Regions from separate parts of the Providencia sp. UF-183 genome, predicted to be linked through region 1. Evidence: predicted binding sites of a transcription regulator. Region 1 holds the regulator's gene; the other holds the start of a gene.
What was found. The regulator Fur, encoded in region 1, represses iron uptake genes when iron is present. The targets are predictions, from matches to a motif close to ATAATAATGAGAACNACTATCAA.
Positions count from the first base shown of each region.

Region 2: the regulator Fur is predicted to act here: its motif matches at 4,485-4,507, upstream of AC4IFT_RS11905 (TonB-dependent siderophore receptor).

Region 1 is NZ_JBSICD010000008.1:189,437-197,118, forward strand. Features, by position in the region: gene chiP (chitoporin ChiP) at 9-1,406, shown strand; gene AC4IFT_RS10090 (bactofilin family protein) at 1,611-2,144, opposite strand; gene fur (ferric iron uptake transcriptional regulator) at 2,820-3,269, opposite strand; gene fldA (flavodoxin FldA) at 3,536-4,063, opposite strand; gene ybfE (LexA regulated protein) at 4,218-4,511, opposite strand; gene tnpA (IS200/IS605 family transposase) at 4,759-5,157, opposite strand; gene AC4IFT_RS10115 (RNA-guided endonuclease InsQ/TnpB family protein) at 5,180-6,388, shown strand; gene AC4IFT_RS10120 (type I secretion system permease/ATPase) at 6,428-7,682, opposite strand, start outside.
Region 2 is NZ_JBSICD010000011.1:46,498-54,179, reverse strand. Features, by position in the region: gene AC4IFT_RS11935 (Crp/Fnr family transcriptional regulator) at 1-297, opposite strand, end outside; gene AC4IFT_RS11930 (ABC transporter substrate-binding protein) at 393-1,481, shown strand; gene AC4IFT_RS11925 (FecCD family ABC transporter permease) at 1,474-2,493, shown strand; gene AC4IFT_RS11920 (ABC transporter ATP-binding protein) at 2,490-3,230, shown strand; gene AC4IFT_RS11915 (cupin domain-containing protein) at 3,278-3,628, shown strand; gene AC4IFT_RS11910 (class I SAM-dependent methyltransferase) at 3,644-4,414, shown strand; gene AC4IFT_RS11905 (TonB-dependent siderophore receptor) at 4,643-6,844, shown strand; gene AC4IFT_RS11900 (ABC transporter substrate-binding protein) at 6,929-7,682, shown strand, end outside.

The DNA of each region.
Region 1 (7,682 bases):
ATACAAGAATGGTTAATAAACATGTCAATACTGGCAGGAAGTTGCTCGTCTTAAAAATCGCCATCGCGATGCTGCCTATCGCGTATCAGCCAATGACTCACGCAGAACAATTCCTTGAAGATTCAAAACTCACAGGTGGACTTTATTACTGGCAAAGGGATCGTTCTCGTAAGGATTTAGACCCAAATAGCGATAAATATAAAAAGTATGCAGATAATCTTAAACACTCCACATTCAATGCCAGCCTAGACTTTTCATCTGGCTATTTTCAAGATGTTATCGGTTTGGATTTAGCGGGTTTTACCGCGATCGAATTATCAAACAGTGGCCCTGCTGCACCCAATGAAATTGGTTTTAGTGACGCCAAATCACGTTGGGATGAAAAATGGACTGGCGACCGTAGTGGTGTAACGTTTTATAAAGCGGCGGCGAAATTAAAATATGGTCCTTTCTGGGGAAGAGGGGGGTATATTCAACCTACTGGGCAAACATTATTAGCTTCACACTGGAGTTACATGCCGGGGACTTATCGTGGTTTGGAAGTCGGTGGTGTATTTGATTTTGAGCAAAATGGTGAGTTAAGCATGTCCTATATGTGGACAGACCGTTATAAAGCACCATGGTATCGCTCAATGTATGATTTCCGTGAAGCCGATGGCAAAACTGGGATCAGCTATTTGCATTCCATTGGGTTTAAATATGATTTTAAAAATAACTTAGTGCTAGAAGGGGCTTATGGTCAAGCAAAAGACTATATGGATCAGTATTTTGCTAAAGTTTCGTATGCCGTGCCTGTTGCTGAACGCGATTTGCGTCTCTCATATCAATTTTATGGTTCTAAAGATAAAGTTTCTGATGGCGGTGTCAATGACGTTTATGATGGCTTAGCATGGTTGCAAGCGATGACATTAGGCTATACCTATGAACAGTTTGATTTTAAAGTTGAGGGAACCTATGTTAAAGCGGAAGGTAATCAAGGCTACTTCTTGCAACGCATGACGCCGGGCTGGGCGACATCCAATGGGCGTATGGATATTTGGTGGGATGGTCGTTCAGACTGGAACGCCAACAATGAAAAAGCATTATATGCAGGTGTGATGTACGACCTTAAAAATTGGGATCTCGCAGGCTGGAAAGTGGGTACATCCTATATTTATGGTTGGGATGCAAAGCCAAGCACAAATACCCAATATGCCCAAGATGTGCGTTTAAAAGAAAGTGCATGGAACTTTGATATTCTATATACCGTTCAAACTGGTCGAGCAAAAGATACGCTCTTTAAATTACACTTTACCAAATATGATAACCATACCGATATTCCTAGCTATGGTGGTGGTTATGGAAATATCTTCCAAGATGAAAAAGATATTAAGTTTATGGTGATGATGCCATTTACGGTTTTTTAATGAATTAAATAAATAGTGGTTACCATTGAAATAAGTATGATGGTAACCGACTAAAACACACATAGCATATATACGTAGTTTCAAATGGCCTAATAAAATAAGAAAATATACTTATATTGCGAGTTTGAAAATTAAAAATAAGGTGGATTACATTCACCTTATTTTTATTATTTAGTCATTATCCTAGTGCAGAAAAACAAATTTTTATAACGAAGCAATTCCTTTATCACCTTCATTATTGATGATAGGTACATCATGTTTTACTTTATCTTTTAATTGCGTGACTTTATCTGTATGAGTAACACTATTTTTGACTTTAGCTTGTCCAGAAAGGATGCCACCTTTTTTAATCGATAAACTGCTGTAGTGAATCGTTCCATGGACTTCGCCGTTATTTTCAATGCTAATGGATTCAGAGGTGCATTCACCTTCAACTCGACCATTAATAATCAACTCTTTACAAATAATATTACCCGTCACTTGGCCATTTAGCATAACTTTAACGGTATTATCTTTTCCTGTAATGTTACCAACGACTTTGCCATAAATGTGGACCTGCTCATTAGAGGTAATATTACCTTCAAACATCACATCCCTCGAAATTATCGTATTCGATTTTTCTTCACTAAGGGTTGGCGTTGATATCGTAACGTGTTCTTCTATCTTAGAAGTAATTTCAGGTTCACGAATGGTAGGGGTTTCTTCAGGGGTTTGTTTGTTTTGTCTTTTGGTGAACATTTTACTTACCTTTTTTTGATTGAAGTATAAGATCAAGAACAGAATTGATAATACAAATGAAAATAAGGTGATGGCTGTATGACGAAAAAACCATCCTATTAAAGTAAGAAACCAGAAGAAAAAACTAGTATTAATAAAAAGATATGTTTTTTTCATCAGTTAATCTCTTACGAAGTACGAGAACAATCCAAATAAGTCTAGCTAAAAATATACAAATTACATCATATAGTTGTAATTTAACTTTTTTATTACACTTAAATTGTTTGTTAAATTAAAAAAAGTAAAACTATATAGCAATATACTGAACTTATTTTAGACGTTAATTAGATAAACTATATGACAGTGATATGAAAAAAAGATGCAAGGTATATTTTAGATAACGTTATGCATCACTATGATATCATTGTAAATATTCTCAAATAGAGAAGGTGTGTTCATCCGTCAAACAATATAAAGGATTTGAAGTGAATTGCAACTTATTATAGAACACTTCAATATTTCACCTTAACGACATATTTTAGTGATAAATATAAAGTAAATGAAAGAAATTATGGATATTCTCACTGAGAATGCTTAATTTATCGGTGGATGGATACAATAAAAAAAGCCCGATAATGGTGGTTATCAGGCTTTTGAAGAATGGGTCACCATCAAAATATGATGGTGATTAATTTATTACTCTTTTGCTTCGTGTGCGTCAGCGTTATCGCGGCAATCACCATCAGCGCAGTGGCCATATAAGTACAAACTGTGGTTAGACAGCTTAATACCGTGACGTGCGGCGATATTTTTTTGGCGAGTTTCAATCGATTCATCAGTAAACTCAATCACTTTACCACAATCTAAGCAAATTAAGTGGTCATGGTGATGCTGCTGAGTTAATTCGAATACGGATTTTCCACCCTCGAAATTATGGCGCGTAACGATACCTGCATCATCAAACTGGTTCAATACACGGTATACAGTCGCTAGCCCGATCTCTTCGCCCATATCAATCAGCTTTTTATAGAGATCTTCCGCACTGACGTGGTGGCACTCAGGCTCCTGAAGTACTTCCAAAATCTTAAGTCTTGGAAGAGTGACTTTGAGTCCAGCATTTTTCAATGCTTTATTGTTGTCTGTCATGCGGGTTTGTCCTGTATCTTAAATCATAAATTTAACAATAATGAGACATTTTTAACATAAATCCAGTTGTCTTCTAAACTGATTTACAATTATAGGCATGGAAAATAAAAATAGAAACCATGCATTGTCTCATTATTTTGATAATCTCTTATAAGTCTATCCAATTAGGATATTTAATCGATTATTTTAGACCGAATGACCGTTCCGCGATGGTGCATTTTGAGCGGAAAGGAATTCGGCCAAGAGTAACGCTTGTTTTTAATCGACTAGCCAAGAATTTCAGCTAATGACATCTCTTCAGAGATTTGTTTGACCCATGCATCCACTCGTTCATCTGTTAACTCCGGTTGGCGATCTTCATCAATCGCTAATCCGATAAAGTGGTTGTCATCTGCCATACCTTTTGAAACTTCGAAGTGGTAGCCTTCGGTTGGCCAGTGCCCAACAATCACCGCACCTCTTGGTTCGATGATATCGCGAATAGTCCCCATCGCATCACAGAAGTATTCTGCATAGTCTTCTTGGTCTCCACAGCCAAAGAGAGCGACGAGTTTACCTTCAAAATCAATTTCTTCTAATGTTGGGAAAAAGTCATCCCAATCACATTGTGCTTCGCCGTAGTACCAAGTTGGAATACCAAGAAGTAGAATGTCAAAAGCTTCAATGTCTTCTTTGCTGCATTTTGCAATGTCATGAACTTCTGCTACGTCTTTGCCTAATCTTTCTTGGATCATTTTGGCAATATTTTCTGTGTTACCTGTATCACTTCCGAAGAAAATACCGATGACTGCCATAAACTGATTAACCTCTTGTTTTTCTAAGAGAGAAAGAAGGAGTGTCTCAACTTCTAGAACTCATTTAGAACGAAAATAAATAGAATTTTATGCCTTATTCTGGCGAAAAAACTTTTATAAGTCTGTCAAATTTGTGTGATTTACTAAGATAGCGTTACTTGAGTATTGTCTCATCAACTTGTTGAAGTTGTGACATCAAAATTTCTTCTATTAATTCACTACGGCTTATATTTTTTTCTTCAGCTAACTGATTCAGTACAGCAACAGCTTCTTCGTTTAGTTTAAGTTCAACTCGGCGCAATCCATTCACTTTATCGCGTTTTAATTGATTGCGTTTGTTGATCCTTAATTGTTCATCCCGTGATAGTGGGCTTGTCTTAGGTCGCCCAGGCCTTCGTTCCTCAGCGAACAAATCCAGAGTAGTACGATCAGTTTGTTCTTTTGCCATGTCTATAACTGCTAAAAGGGTGTGCCAATAATTCAGCGCGCCATGATACCCTAGCTAATCCCCTAGTGCTATAGCTGCAAGGCGAGGGAATAGGTTTGATTGGCGAAAAAAAGCGCGGTTTTAAGAAAAAAGCACCCCTTGCTATGTAGGTGATGCTTTTTTGAACACTTATCCAGTGAGCCGTAAAACCTCGTCCTTCAGGACGAGGATATAAGGCGCGGGTTTTAAACTAACTAGGTGTTTGCTGTTACTCAATGTACTGGCGGATAATGGATATTGGTGCGCCCCCACAACTCCCAGCAAAATAACTGGGTGTCCACAAAACTCCTTTGTAGTAATAACGTTGTGCTATATCAGGGCGATCCCGTCGAAGTAATCGACTCGATACCCCTTTAAGGCTGTTAACCAGATTAGATCTCGCCAATTTTGGCGGATAATTAATCAATAAATGAACATGATCACCTTCACCATCCATTTCAACCAGTTCAACATCGAAATCGGCACAAACACTGGAGAAGTAGCCTCGTAGTTTTTCAATCGCATCCTGATCAAATATTTTTCGGCTGTATTTTGTAACAAGGACCAAGTGGACGTGCATCAGGAATACACAATGCCTACCACGGCGAATATCGGTTTCTTTTTTCATAGACCAAAATATAATAGATAAAATGAAACGCCTACAAGCCTTTAAATTCCAGTTAAGACCGAATGGTCAGCAGGAGCGCAATATGCGGCGCTTTGCAGGGGCTTGTCGTTTTGTTTTCAATCGGGCATTAGCACTTCAGAATGAGAATCACGAAGCAGGGAACAAATACATTCCCTATACAAAGATGGCTTCATGGCTCATTGAGTGGAAATCTGACACCGAGATACAATGGCTGAAAGAATCTCCCTCACAGCCGTTGCAGCAGTCGCTTAAAGATCTGGAACGCGCCTACAAGAATTTCTTTCAGAAACGAGCCGCTTTTCCCCGTTTCAAAAAACGCGGTCAAAATGATGCTTTTCGCTACCCGCAGGGCGTGAAGATCAAACAGAAAAACAACCGTATTTTTCTCCCTAAACTCGGTTGGATACGCTACCGCAACAGCCGTGAGGTTGTGGGAACGGTGAAGAATGTCACTGTAAGCCAGTCATGTGGTAAATGGTACGCCAGTATCCAGACTGAATACGAAGTAGTTGACCCCGTTCACAATGCAGAGTCGATGGTAGGACTGGATGCAGGGGTAGCAAAACTCGCCACACTTTCAGATGGCACGGTATATCATCCCGTCAATAGCTTTAAAACAAGCCAGCGTAAGCTGGCAATGCTCCAGCGACAATTAAGCCGAAAAGAAAAGTTCAGTGCAAACTGGCAGAAACAGAAGCGAAAAATCCAGCGTCTGCATTCCCATATTGCCAATATCCGGCGAGACTACCTGCACAAAGTCACCAGTGAAATCAGCAAAAACCACGCGATGATCGTCATTGAGGACTTGAATGTCAGTAACATGTCGAAATCGGCAAAAGGCACAGCAAAGCAACACGGTCGAAACGTCAGAGCCAAATCCGGTTTAAACCGTTCGATACTGGATCAGGGCTGGTACGAAATGCGCCGTCAGCTTGAGTACAAGCAACACTGGCGCGGAGGTCAGGTGCTTGCTGTCCCTCCGGCATATACCAGTCAGCGGTGTGCTTGCTGTGGTCAAACAGCAAAAGAAAATCGCCAGTCACAAAGTAAATTTGAGTGCCTCGAATGCGGATATACCGAAAACGCCGATATCAACGGGGCGCGTAACATTCTAGCGGCAGGACATGCCGTGCTTGCCTGTGGAGGGAGGGGGCAGTCAGACCGCCCGTTGAAGCAGGAACCCGCCGAGGCGAGTCAGGCTACGGTCTGAACGCTGTAGGAATCCACGTCCTTTAGGACGTGGAGGATGTCAATGTGTTTGTTGTTGCCACAAGTTGGCATAAAGCCCGTTTGATTGAAGTAAGTCTGTATGTGTACCTATTTCAGTAACCTCCCCATGGCAGATCACACAAATTCTATCAGCATGTTTAATTGTGTTTAAGCGATGGGCGATACTGATGACTGTTCTCCCTTTAGAAATTAAAGGCATATTTGCCATGATCGCAGCCTCAGATTCATAATCGAGTGCAGAGGTGGCCTCATCAAGGATTAAAATATCAGGTTCAGTCAGCAAGGCTCGAGCAAGAGCGATACGTTGGCGTTGCCCCCCTGAGAGGTTTACCCCTCTTTCAGACAGTGGGTAATCGAAGTTATCAGGCAAGGACATAATAAAATCATAAGCGCCGGCTAATTTTGCAGCACGAATGACTTGTTCTTGAGAAGCCTGTGGAACGCTTAACCGAATATTTTCGGCAATTGACCCAACAAATAGCGTACTTTCTTGTAAAACTATACTCATTCTTCGGCGCAATGAAACCGTATCTGCGGCAGCTAAGTCCATCCCATCGATAATCACTTGACCGTGTTGTGGAACATAAAGGCGTTGTAGTAATTTTGTTAGTGTGCTTTTCCCTGAGCCAGATGGCCCAGTTATCCCAATAAACTCTCCAGCTTTAATGGATAAGGTTAAATTATTGAGTACTTCAGGGGTATCTGGTTGGTAACGAAAACGGATATTTTGTAATTCAATTTTACCTTGTATTGCTGCTGAACTTGCAATCCCTTGACGTTCATTTTCAACGGGTTTATCCAAAATATCACCTACGCGGCGTAGCGAGATGATAGTGTGTTGAAAATCCTGCCATACTTGAGCAAATCGTAAAACAGGTTGTGTTACATGCGCACTTAGCATGTTAAAAGCAACTAATTCGCCAGGGCTAATTCCACCGTTTAAAACCTCTTTAACACCAACCCATAGAAGTATTGCAGTGGTGACTTTGCTGACTAGGGTCATTATCTGCCCTGCAATTTCGCTGCGCATGGAGACTTTGAAGTTTTGAAGGAGCTGTTTACTGAAGATTTTCTTCCATCGTTGATTAAAGTATTTTTCGGTTGCTGTTGTTTTTATTGTTTCAATTCCCGTAATACTTTCAGTCAGAAAGGTCAGCCCATTTTCGTCAGCTTGATAGGCTTTTTCTGTTTGTTGACGGATTATAGGACCCAGTATCATCCATAAAATAAAAAATATCCCCATCGACCCCATTAAAATCCAAGCCATAAGGGAA
Region 2 (7,682 bases), on a different contig from region 1:
ATGAGGCATAAATACCGCGGCAATGGCGACAATTTCACCTTCTGTAAACAAACCAAAAATTTTCTCTTCGCCTAAATAAGTATGGCGATACACCTCCATTTGGCCGTTAATCATTAAGGGACAGTGCTTAAAAGGGTCTCCCTCATGGTTTACTATTTCACCACTTTTAAATTGAATATAACCACAATTTTCAAGTAATAACGCCAAGTTTTTTTCTTCAATGCCCACAAATAATGGGCACTGCCTTAGCGCGTCGATAGATTGAGTGTAGGGAAAAACGTTTTTGACAAATGTCATAGGTCATCCTCTTCGGGCACCTTAGAATAGCTTGAGTATAAATGATAATCATACACATTATCAATTAAGTTATTGGTGGAGACTTAAATAACCCTATGATAAATAATGTTTTTAAAATTGCTGCTGCAGTGTGTACTTTGGGAATGACAGCGAATGTGGGTGCATCCCAAGCGGTTGATTTTACAGATATGTCGGGTGATGACATTCACCTTTCCGCTCCCGCTAAACGTATTGTGGTGATCCCTATCCCAGCGGCCTCCATGCTTGTGGGCATGGATGAAAGTAGTGAAAAACTTGTGGGGATGCACCCTTTTGCGAAAGTCGCCGCGAGGGAAGGGATGCTCGGAAAAATGTTCCCCTCTGTGTTGCAGGTTAATTCCAATGTTGTAGGGAATAATTTCACCCCTAATATTGAAGCATTGCTGAATGTGGAGCCTGACCTAGTGTGGCAATGGGGGCATCGTGGTGATGACATTATTTCTCCAATGCGTGATGCAGGGCTAACCGTTGCAACACTTGGCTATGGGCAGGAAAGCTATACGCAAGAGTGGATCCGCTTGATGGGAAAAACATTGGGCCATAATGAAAAAGCCAGCCAGATGATCCAATGGCGCCAACAGGTGGTGGAAGCGCTTTCTGCCACGACGGCAAAAATCCCTGAATCAGAGCAACCTAAAGTCCTTTACCTTTCTCACTTTAATCAAAGTATTCAAACATTTGGTTCGACATCACACAATAATGCAGATTTTGCGTTAGCTGGTGGGCTGAGCTTAAATCGTGATTTAACCGGGCCAAGAACGCTAAATATTGAGCAAATCTTACTGTGGGATCCCGATATTATTTTACTGGGTAATTTCGAAGAGGGCCTAGCCCCTGAGGATGTGTACCGTAATCCCATGCTGAGTGATGTTGCTGCGGTTAAAAACCAACGAGTATACAAGTTGCCCATTGGTGGGTTTATTTGGGATGCGCCCAACCAAGAAACGCCATTATATTGGCAATGGTTATCCATGGTATTTCATCCAGAGACTAGCAATATTCCTTTGCGAGAAGAAATTCACCAGCGCTACCAACAGCTTTATGGGTATGACGTCACGGAAGCGGAAATTGATGGCATATTGCAAATTGAACTGAACAAAAATAGCCAGCATTACCTGCAATTAATGGGGAAACCGAATGCATAAGTCGAGCCTGCTTTGGGTAATCTTCACTGTTGGCTTATTGTTTACGCTGCTATTGGCGCTAAGTTTCGGGCGCTATCCTGTCTCGTTTTCTTCAGTATTTCATATTCTCTATGATGCGACGGTCGGGAATGACGTGGGGCTGAGCTATAGTCGTACCGAACAAAATGTGGTGCTGAACGTACGTTTGCCACGCGTGTTAATTGCAGGGATTGCTGGTGCTGGACTTGCTGTATCAGGAGCTGCGTTGCAAGGGATTTTCCGTAACCCATTAGTGGGGCCACAAATTATAGGTGTTTCCTCCGGTGCTGCATTGGGTGGCGCCTTAGCCATTTTATTATTTTCGTCATTACTAATAACTATCTCATTTGCTTTTATTGGTGGGTTAGTCGCGATTATTTTTGTTTTCCTACTGGGTTTGAATCGTCAAGGAAGCCAGTTGCTGATGCTGATCCTCGCTGGGGTGATTATTAATGCCTTTTTTGCTGCCCTGATTTCGTTGATTACCTATTTTGCTGATCCAAATAATACACTGCAAACCATTGTATTTTGGTTGATGGGCAGTTTTGCCAGCGCATCCTATTTAAAGCTATCCATTGTTTTTCCTGTTGTTTTAGTCTCAGTATTGGTGATTTTTGCCTTACGTTTTCGCATCAATGTGTTGTCTCTAGGGGAGGAAAATGCGCAGGCGCTAGGGATGAAAATTAATCGGACACGTTGGGCAGTGTTGCTTAGTGTCACATTGATTACCAGTGCCACGGTGGCGGTATCAGGCACGATTGGCTGGGTCGGGTTAATTGTGCCACATATTGCACGTATTGTTGTCGGGCATGATCACCGTATTTTACTCCCAGCCAGCGCCGTGATTGGTGGAATTTATATGATTGCTGTTGATACCTTTGCGCGCAGTATTACGAATGCAGAAATCCCTCTCAGTGTTATCACTGCATTGATTGGCGCACCTATTTTTGCGCTTCTAATTCACACGCTGAATAAAAAGGTGGCTGACTTATGATCCATGTAGAACAGCTTAATTTTTCAATCGGCCAGCGCCAGTTATTCACTAACTTAAGTTTCAGGCAACCGAAAGGCAGCATCGGCGCTATTTTAGGACCAAATGGGAGAGGGAAAACTACCTTATTACGGTTATTGCTGGGGTTACAAAAAGGGTCAAAAGGGCAAGTCTCGTTAAATGCCCCCGTGGCTTATGTGCCACAGCTTAGTGGCTCGCTGTTTCACTATTCTGTTCGTACGATGGTGAGCTTAGGGCGTATTCGTCATCTGCCTTGGTATGCTTCTCCCAGTAAAAAAGACCAGCAAATTGTGGCGCAATGTTTGGATTACTTAGGTTTAAATCGTTTTGCTGATCAACCCTTTAACCGACTCAGTGGTGGCGAGAAGCAAATGGTCATGATTGCCAGAGCATTGGCAAGTGAGCCGCAAATTTTAGTGCTTGATGAGCCAACCTCTGCACTCGACTTAGCCAACCAAGACAACGTACTCAGCGTACTGCGGGATTTAGCTCAACAACGGGAAATCACCGTGTTATTTACCAGCCATTACCCGCAGCATGCGCTGCATATCGCTGATCACTCGTTGTTATTGTTTAACGAGGGGCACTATTTATTTGGCAATTCACAACAAACGTTAACCGAAGAAAACCTTGCACAGCTTTACCAGTTGCCTGTCGCGATTACGCCAATTTGTGAACAAAGCCGGCAAACACAAGGGGTCATTCCTCTGTTTAGATAATTTTTGAATTAATACATTAAACTCATCGAATTAAGGAATATTAAATTATGAGCGATAACACTATTACGCCAGCTGAAGCGCTGAATATCAGCACATTAATTAACTATACCGAACAAGGTATTGCCAGCCGAGTGCTTGCTAAAAATGGGGGCGGAAACATCACATTATTTGCCTTTGATAAAGGACAGGCGCTGTCTGAACACAGTGCCCCTTTTGATGCCATTGTGATGGTAGCGGAGGGAAGCCTGTTGCTCACTATTGATGGTAAGCCTGTGACGGCTAAACCGGGTGAAATTGTGCGAATGCCAGCTAATATTCCCCATGCCGTTGATGCACTAGAGCCTGCCAAAATGCTACTGGTGATGTTACGTGAACCAAGTCATGAGTGCACCCATTAGCTCGGAGGTTAATGTATGGATCAATCATTTACAGCACATGAAGCGGGGCATAAGTTTTTAGCTCGTCTTGGAAAAAAACGCTTACGCCCCGGTGGAAAAATTGCGACTCAGTGGTTATTGAACCAATCTGGCTTACATAAAGACAGTCAAGTGCTTGAAATTGCATGCAATATGGGGACGACTGCAATCGAAATTGCTTCACAATTTCGCTGCCATATCACGGGTATTGATATGGATAAACAGGCACTGGAGAAAGCGAAAAAGAATGTGGCTCAGCACGGTTTAAGCGATTTGATTACGATTCAAATGGCAGATGCATCAAAGCTGCCTTTTGCAGATAATAGCTTTGATGTGGTAATTAACGAAGCAATGCTCACGATGTATGGCGATAAAGCTAAAGCGAAGTTATTACAGGAATATTACCGCGTACTGAAACCGGGTGGTTGCCTATTAACCCACGATATTGCATTTAAAGATGCAGAAAACCCGCAAGATATTGCATCACAAATGCATCAAGCTATTCATGTTAAGGCTCAGCCGCTACCTCAAGCGCAATGGATTGATTTATTTAAGCAAGCAGGCTTTCAACATGTGATGTCCAGTACAGGGCCGATGACCTTATTATCGCCAAAAGGGTTGATTTATGATGAAGGTCTATTGGGCACCATGAAAATTATTCGTAATGCATTAAAAAAAGAAAACCGCCCGCAGTTTTTACGCATGTTCCGCCATTTCCGTCAAAATCGTGGGAAACTCAACTATATTGCAGTGGCCAGCGTGAAATAAGGAAGACACATTCATATGCGCAAGGATGCGCTTAAAACGATACTTAACACAAATAACCTTTTAATTCATCATTGTAATGATAATAATTCTTATATCTAACATGATTATCAGTTACTATTGCGAATAATTTTTCCGCAACATAGTTAGCTGTGATGTAATCATGTGTTGTTATTAGTTCTGGCACTGATAACGATGGTATCAATAATTATATTTAAAGGTTTTAACTCAATGAAAATAAAACACCTTTTTATTCTCTCCCCTTGCTTACTCCCCTTTATGTCTCCCTCAGTATTGGCCGCTGATAACAAAGAAGAAAAAATTACGGTCTCTGCAACCCGCGGTTATAAATCAGTTTCAGAAATGGCACAAACCACTTGGGTGATTGATAATGCCGAAATTGAGCAGCAAGCTGAGGGTGGGAAAGAGTTAAAAGATATTTTATCACAGTTAATTCCGGGAATGAGTGTGAGTGGCCAAGGGCGCACTAACTACGGCATGAACATGCGCGGTCGTTCCATGATTGTGATGGTAGATGGCGTTCGCCTTAACTCTTCACGCAGTGATAGCCGCCAACTAGATTCGATTGACCCGTTTAATATCAACCATATTGAAGTCATTTCTGGTGCAACGGCAATGTACGGTGGCGGTAGTAGTGGTGGTTTAATTAATATTGTGACGAAAAAAGGCCAAGAAGAAAAACAAGTTTCCCTGCAATTAGGTGGGAAAACGGGTTTTAATAACGGCAAAGATCATGATGAAAATGTCGCAGCGGCAGTTAGCGGTGGCAATGAAAATGCACATGGTCGTGTTTCTGTTGCATATCAACGTTATGGCGGTTGGTACGATGGCAAAGGTGACGCGATTAATATTGATAATACCCAAACAGGGTTACAATTCTCTGATCGCCTTGATGTGATGGCATCAGGCACCATCAAAATTAATGAAACACAACAGATTCAAGCGACCTATCAGCACTATAAGAGTGAATCCGATGGTAAGCACGGCCTATATTTAGGCAAAGATTTTTCCGCGGTAAAAGGGGATGGGAAAGCCTATAACAGTGGCAAATTAAGTTCAGATCGCTTACCGGGGACGGAGCGTAACCTGCTTAATTTACAATATTCAAATGCGGATGTGTTTGGGCAGGATTTTGTTGCTCAGGTTTACTATCGTGATGAATCACAAAAGTTTTATCCGTTCCCAACGTTGACAGGGAAAGCGGTTTCGAGCATCAGCTCCTCTGACCAACAAACCAATTTCTATGGTACTAAGCTGACATTTAATAGCCAACCTCTTGATGAATTGACGTTAACTTATGGTGTGGATGCGGAGCACGAGCAATTTCGTGCAAACCAAATGTTTTTTGATTTGGATCGTGCGAAAGAGTCTGGGGGAATGGACCTCACCAAAGCGTTTCAAATTGGCCGCTATCCAAGCTATACCACCACAAACATGGCGACATTTTTGCAAAGCAGTTATGACATCACGCCGATGTTCACCTTAAGCGGTGGTGTGCGTTACCAATATACTGAAAATAAAGTGGATGATTTTGTTGGTTATGCACAGCAAGAAGCTATTGCGAATGGCAATGGTAAATCCGCAGATGCCGTACCTGGTGGGAAAACCGATTATAACAATTTACTGTTTAACGCAGGGTTGTTGGTTAATCTAACTGAAGAGCAACAAACGTGGTTTAACTTCTCCCAAGGTTTTGAAATTCCTGATATTGCAAAATATTATGGCACGGGAGATTACGGTAAAACTCCTGATGCGAATGGCCATTGGAACCTAAATAAAAGTGTGAATATCAATGATACTAAAGTCAAAGGGATTAAAGTTAACTCCTTTGAGTTAGGTTGGCGCTATACAGGTGAGAACCTGCGCACTCAGGTCGCTACCTATTATTCCTTATCTGATAGAAGCTACGGTATTAATAAAGATGACATGACCATCTACATGAAGACCGATAAGCGCCGCATTTATGGGGTAGAAGGTGCCGTTGATTACTTCTTTGACGATTCAGACTGGAACGTGGGGAGTAACTTCAACCTGCAAAAATCGGAAACCAAAGTTAATGGTAGCTGGGAAAAATGGAGCGTGGACTTCGCCAGCCCATCAAAAGTTAACGCTTATGTAGGCTGGGAGCCGAATGATTGGTCCTTACGCTTACAAAGCCAGCAGACATTTAACTTAACTGACGCGGCGGGTAAAAAACTGGATGGTTATAATACCGTTGATTTATTAGGTAGTTATATGCTTCCTGTGGGGAAAGTGAGTTTTGCCGTTGAAAACTTACTGGATAAAAACTATTCCACCATTTGGGGGCAACGTGCGCAAGGTCTGTATAGCCCGAAATACGGTGCACCAAACCTGTATGACTATAAAGGTCGCGGTAGAACCTTCGCACTTAACTACAGTGTGACGTTCTAACCTGACGTTTTAGTCGATGACAAAGCCACTTAACAGTGGCTTTATTTATTCAGAATTATTTAAATTTAGAGTAAAAGGTATCCTATGAAATTATTTCTCACAGGGTTATTGTGCTTACTGAGTTTTTGGGTACAGGCAAAAACGCCAACAGTGATCACTGACCTACAAGGCCGTGAAGTTACCGTTAATCTTCCCGTCGAAAAATTATTTTTAGTGGATAGCCGTGATATTTTATCGGTGGATATTGCCGCGGGTAAAACGGGGATTTCTCGTATTACGGGGTGGAGTGATTCATTAACGCAGTATGCTCCTGATTTAAAAGAGGCTTATTTTAGCGTATTACCTGAATTAGCAAAAATTCCAACACTGAAGAAAACCCGTGAAGCAGGGCTACAAGTTGAAAAGCTGATCGAGCTCTCCCCTGAGGTTATCATCATGCATAAAGCCAATTATGGTGCGATGCGTGATAGCCAAATTTTACCGCAGCTTGAAGCGGCAGGAATTCAGGTGGTATTTATCGATTTTCGGATGGATATCGTAAAAAATACCCCAAAAAGTATTTTGTTATTGGGGGAATTATTAGGCACGCAAGAACGAGCAACTCAGTTTGCGACGCTGTACCAAGAAAAATTGGCGGCAGTAGAATCCCAACTGGTTAAGCCATTTCCTTCTGTGTTAATTGAAGCCAATGCAGGATTATTTGCAGATAATTGCTGCCAGCTCTATGGGCGTTCAGGTTATGGTGTTTTAGCGTCTTTAGCCGGGGGGAATAACCTTGTGGCAGATAGTTTCCCAGCAAAAGGGGCTGAAAGTTCGATTGAGAATATTATTACATTAA